2 linked regions of the Mangrovibacterium diazotrophicum genome follow. The protein of the gene in region 1 interacts with the protein of each later gene in a pairwise test. Links are inferred from orthologs where the notes say so. Each region holds a gene or a part of one and is shown in the gene's direction. Other genes may lie near its edges.

Region 1 (2,877 bases):
ATTCAGATTATTATTTAGTCCTGTTTGGTTCGTTTCAGCTCTTCAGCGTATTCGGGCAACAACTTCCGGAACCGTTCAACGGTTGCCTCCAGCGTGTCGAACACTTCGCCTCCTGCTGCATTCCGGTGTCCGCCACCGCCAAAATGGGCCGTCGCAAATTCGTTGACTGCAAATTCACCTTTCGAGCGGAATGACGCTTTAATCTGGTCGTCATTCTCGGTAAAGAAAGCGCTAAAATGAATGCCTTTTATCGATAACGGCATGTTGACAAAACCTTCGTTGTCGCCTTTTTGGTAATGAAATTTCGCCTTGGTTTCTTTCGAGAGGTACATCACTGCCGCATGATATTCCGGGAAAACTTCCATGCATTCGCTCAAACAGTATCCCATCAGGCGCATCCGATCAACCGAGTAATTGTCGAACACGCGCCCATGAATATCTTCCGGGTTGACACCGAAAGCCAGCAATTCACTCACCGTATTGAACGTTTGCGGGTCGGACACATTGTAATCGAAAGAACCAGTGTCGGTCATGATCCCGCAGAACAGGCATTCTGCCCCATCCAAATCGATGTATTGCTCGTATCCCATTGCTTTCGTAACGTGGAAAACCAGCTCGGCAGTTGACGAATAATCGGGATGCGAAAATTCAAGATCAGCAAAGCCCTGCGGGTATGGATGATGGTCGATCATCACTTTTTTACCGCTCCAGTTTTCAATCAGTTCCTTCAATTCGCCGATCCGCGAAAGGTGATTAAAGTCCAGGCAAATCAGCATGCTTGCTTCGTTCAGAATCTTCGCAGCTTTCTCTCGTGCATTCACATAAACCAGCAACTCGTCAGAGCCTTTCATCCATTTCAGGAACTCGGGGAAGTGGTTTGGCGAAATCACTGTAACTTGCTTTCCGGCGTTCTTCAGAATAGATGCCAGCCCCAGCACAGAGCCAATGGCGTCGCCGTCGGGATTAATGTGCGGAACAATGACAATAGTACCTTCGAGCTGTTCGATTTCAGCCCGCAATCGTTTAATATCTTCTATATTAAATGGTTTCAAAATGTTAAATTTTAAGGGTGCACAAAGATAAAAATAATGAAAGCCCGACGGAATTCAATTGATTTATTTTTAAATTTAATGAATTCTCCTTTTGTAAAACTAACAAGTAAAATTTATGCCAGGTAAAGTAACATTCACTATTATCAAACCAGGCGCTGTTGAACGCAACCTAACAGGCCCCATTCTCGCAAAAATGAACGAAGCCGGATTTGTGATTAAAGCTTTGAAATATACAAAACTGAAAAAAGAACAGGCCTGTGAGTTCTACCAGGAACACGAGGGAAAGCCGTTTTACGATTACCTCACTGATTTTATGAGCCGGGGGCCAATTGTTGTCGTGATTCTTGAAAAAGAAAATGCCGTAGCTGATTTCAGAAAATTGATCGGTTCAACTGACCCCGCAGAAGCAGAAGAAGGAACTATTCGAAAATTGTATGCTCAAGACAAAAGGGAAAATGCGGTTCATGGTTCCGACAGTGACGCGAGCGCCATTCGCGAGAGCGATTTCTTTTTCTCCCGGGTCGAGCGCTTTTAATCAACGAAAAATAATATCCCGAATAACTTCAGCACCTGCATGTTCGTTCAGGTGCTTTTTTATTTGTTCCCGCATCATCACCAACTCATTCCGCAGAATCGGCGAGCTCAGTTTAACAAACAAGGTACCGTTGCTGACACGCAAATCTTCGGTATACGAAGCCACGGTTTTCCCCATGATCGCCTCCCACGATTGCACAATATCCAACTCCGACAGTTTGGGTTGAAGGTTATTTTGATTGATATATTGGCGTAAAACTTCGCTCAGTTTTTCGGTATTACTTTTTCTCATCGGTTACATCGTTTACGGTTCCGTCAACTACTCTGAAAATCTTGGCATCAGCCTGCACCTCCCGAATAATCTGATCCAGGTGCTCACGGTTAGTGTCGGTAATAAAAATCTGTCCAAAATGATCGTCAGCAACCAATTTCACAATCTGCTCCACCCGGCTTTTGTCGAGCTTGTCGAAAATATCGTCGAGCAGCAAAATCGGTGTCATTCCGGCCATCTTTTTAATAAAGTCGAATTGAGCCAGTTTCATGGCCACCAGGTAGGTCTTCTTTTGTCCTTGCGAACCGAGCTTTTTGATTGGATAATCGCCCAATTTGAACAGAATATCATCCTTGTGGATGCCGACTGTTGTGTATTGAATAGCCCGGTCGCGATCACGATATTCTTTTAGTTGCTGCTCAAAATCGCCCTCGTACAACTGCGACTCGTGCTCCATCCCAATGATCTCCTTCCCTGACGAAATAAGCTCGTAATATTGTTGAAAAATGGGTTGCAACTGCGCAATGTATTCCACGCGCTTGGTATGTATTTGCTGGCCATAGAGAACCAGCTGGTCATCCCAAATCTCCAAGCTTTCGGCGCTGTAAAAACGCTCCGATGCGAACTGTTTCAACAGCTTATTGCGCTGCAGCAACGCCCGGTTGTAACGAATCAGTGCTTCGAGGTAATTATGATCGTACTGCGAAATCAAAGCATCCAAAAACTTGCGACGTTCTTCGCTCCCACCGGTAATCAAGTCACTGTCAGAGGGAGTGATGATAATCAACGGCAACAGACCAATGTGTTCGGCCAGCTTTCGGTATTCTTTTTTGTTTCGTTTGAAATTCTTTTTCTGTCCCCGTTTCAGCCCGCAGTGAATCAATTCCTCCTGATCCAGTCGCTGATATCTCCCCTGAATGACGAAAAACTCTTCTTCGTGACGGATATTCATTCCATCAACCGAGTTCAAAAAGCTTTTGCAAAACGACAGGTAATAAATCGCATCCATCAGGTTGGTTT
Region 2 (2,900 bases), 1.6 Mb from region 1 along the record:
TTTCCGGTGACGGCAAAAGCGTTGGGCGCGGCTGTGTATGTCGGCATGTTTGAGCTGGGTATCACCTATATTATCTGGATTTATGCGTTGCATAAAAGTGAAAACAATGCAGTTACCGGGAATTTTGTGTTTCTGTCGCCCTTCATTTCGCTGATGTTTATCCATTTGATCTTGCGCGAAACGATCTATGCAACCACGTTTATTGGTTTAAGTTTTATACTTTTAGGAATTGTCATTCAGCAAGTCCGTCTCCGTTTACCATTTGGGTGGCGGCTTCTACGACAATCGAAATCGTAATTCATGAGTTTAGAAGGAAAACGTATTTTAGGAATAGACCCGGGTACTGTGGTGATGGGTTATGGCTTGATTGAGGTGAAAGATAATAAACCGAAAATCCTTCATGTCGGGGTTGTCAAAACAAAAGGTTACGACAATCACTACCTCCGGCTGAAGCATATTTTTATTCGCACACAGGCCCTGATTGAGGAATATTTGCCGGATGAACTGGCCATCGAATCACCGTTCTACGGAAAGGATATTCAGGCTATGTTGAAGCTGGGACGTGCGCAGGGAATCGTGATGGGACTCGCCCTGCAGCGCGACATTCCTGTTTTTGAATACGCACCGCTGAAGGTGAAACAGGCAATCACCGGTATGGGACGGGCAGCCAAAGAGCAAGTTGCCTATTTCCTGAAAAACACCATGAAGATTGACAACCTTCCGCCGGAGCTGGATGCGACCGATGCGGTAGCGGTGGCCGTTTGTCACTACCTGCAAATGAAAAATCCAATCGCCAAAGCTGAATACAAAGGCTGGGGAGACTTTGTGAAGAAGAACCCCGGAAGAGTGAAGTGATTCTGGTTGCTGGTTACTAGTCGCTTGTTGCTTACAGAACGCTACACTACAAATAATTATGACTACCAATGGCATCTCTTGCCGCTTCAGGCTTTTTACTTGTGGCTACCTATTGCTTGCCTCGTCCAAACAAATCTTTTATTTTAGTGCACCGCAATAAACAAGCAATTAGCCCATGGATGTTAAAATTGAAGAAAGCTGGAAGGCTGTACTAGCCGATGAATTTGAGAAACCGTATTTTGAAAAACTCACCGAGTTTGTGCATCAGGAGTATCGTTCGCACACGGTTTATCCGCCGGCAAAGCTAATCTTCAATGCCTTTGATCAGTGCTCCTTCGATCAGTTGAAGGTGGTCATCCTCGGGCAAGATCCCTATCATGGACCGGGGCAGGCGCACGGACTCTGTTTTTCGGTGAATGACGGGGTTGACTTTCCTCCCAGCCTGCGCAACATTTTTAAGGAGTTGAAAGGAGATGTGGATAAACCGATTCCAGCTTCGGGTAATCTCACCGATTGGGCCAAACAAGGCGTTCTACTTTTAAACGCAACGCTGACAGTTCGAGCACATCAGGCAGGCTCGCATCAGAAAAAAGGCTGGGAAGATTTCACCGACGCTGTAATTCATCGAATCAACGAGACCAAAGAGAATGTTGTCTTTATTTTATGGGGGAGCTATGCCATCCGGAAAGGGGAATTTATCGACCGCAACAAACATCTGGTATTGACATCTGTTCACCCTTCGCCACTATCGGCTAGCCGTGGTTTTTTCGGCAATAAACACTTCAGCAGAGCCAACGAATTTCTGACAGAAAAGGGAATTGAAAGAATTCGATGGTAATTTTTTGACAAATCTGTCCCTTTTTCATGCAAAGTGTGTCTTTATTTATGTGAGGATTCGTCCAATCTAGCTTTTTGGTTGTTGTCTAATTCGTGTTTTGGTCTTTTGAGAGGCGACAATTTCTGAAAAGATATTATCCTATGAATTCAAAAAACAATAATTAATGAAAACATTTTTGCTACTATTCTTTGTGATTCTCTGTGTTGCGGTTCAGGCACAGGAAGATATAAGTTATCAAAAACCGGACAAAGCAATTCTGGATTTGATTGATGTTCCACGGGCTCCTCTCGTGTCAATGGACAACGAACGGGAATGGATTGTATTTCGTTACCGCGACAGTTACAAGTCAATAAAAGAATTATCAGAAGAAGAATTGCGCTTAGCGGGCTTGCGCATTAATCCGAAAACGAATATCGGAAGTCGGGTTACCTACTACAATAATTTGAAAGTTCAGCATTTAGTCGGGAAGGATCAAGCGGTCAGGGATGTTGAGGGGCTGCCTGAGGATGCACGCCTTACAAATTTTGTGTGGTCACCGGATCAACACTACATCGCTTTTACCAATACCGGCGACGATGTTGTTACGCTTTGGTTGTTGGATGTTCAGTCAGCAACAGCGAAGCAGCTCAGTACACTTCCGGTGAATGCCAATTTGGGAGATGTGATTAATTGGTTTGCTGATAGCCACGCGCTGCTTTTAAAAACGGTTCCCTCGGATCGGAAGCCATTGATCGATACTAAGCTTGTTGTTCCAACAGGACCGACGGTTTCTGAAAATGAAGGGCAGAAAGCACAAAACCGCACTTATCAGGATCTGCTGAAAAATCCGAATGATGAATTCAATTTCGAGCAACTGGCTTTGTCGGAAATTGTAAAAGTCGATTTGGATGGTACCGAAACAAAGTGGTTGCCAACAGCGATGTATGATAATATTCGTTTTTCACCGGATGGCGGTTACGTTCTTGTAAGTCGGGTTGAAAAGCCATTTTCTTACATCGTTCCTTACAGTCGTTTCCCTGAAATTAGTACAATTTATACCAGCGACGGAGAATTGGTGAAGACGGTATTGGAAGTTCCCCTTTTGGAAGAGCTGCCGCAGGGATTTATGGCTTGCCGAGCCGGTATGCGCGATTTAAGCTGGCGGGCAGACAAGCCGGCTAGTTTAATTTATGCAGTTGCGTTGGATGGTGGAGATCCTGAGAAAGAG

The links.
Region 2: the proteins of ndk (region 1) and ung interact in binary tests that used the Escherichia coli proteins (3 or more experiments, as listed by UniProt). The link is inferred for Mangrovibacterium diazotrophicum from one-to-one orthologs.

Annotation. Positions count from the first base shown.
Region 1 is NZ_RAPN01000001.1:1,019,958-1,022,834, forward strand. The notes cover bases 78-2,877. They hold ndk (nucleoside-diphosphate kinase), read left to right. Parts: upstream 78-1,167; coding sequence 1,168-1,587; downstream 1,588-2,877. Other genes in these bases: BC643_RS04090 (DHH family phosphoesterase), read right to left, coding at 78-1,052; BC643_RS04100 (DUF721 domain-containing protein), read right to left, coding at 1,588-1,878; recF (DNA replication/repair protein RecF), read right to left, coding at 1,865-2,877. Also shown: BC643_RS04085 (FKBP-type peptidyl-prolyl cis-trans isomerase), read right to left, coding at 1-2; more of BC643_RS04090, read right to left, coding at 15-77. UniProt on the Escherichia coli protein: Major role in the synthesis of nucleoside triphosphates other than ATP. The ATP gamma phosphate is transferred to the NDP beta phosphate via a ping-pong mechanism, using a phosphorylated active-site intermediate.
Region 2 is NZ_RAPN01000001.1:2,590,777-2,593,676, reverse strand. Bases 39-2,861 are described here. They hold ung (uracil-DNA glycosylase), read left to right. Parts: upstream 39-1,030; coding sequence 1,031-1,693; downstream 1,694-2,861. Other genes in these bases: BC643_RS10260 (alpha/beta hydrolase family protein), read left to right, coding at 1,857-2,861; ruvC (crossover junction endodeoxyribonuclease RuvC), read left to right, coding at 301-855; BC643_RS10275 (DMT family transporter), read left to right, coding at 39-297. Outside these bases: more of BC643_RS10275, read left to right, coding at 1-38; more of BC643_RS10260, read left to right, coding at 2,862-2,900. UniProt on the Escherichia coli protein: Excises uracil residues from the DNA which can arise as a result of misincorporation of dUMP residues by DNA polymerase or due to deamination of cytosine.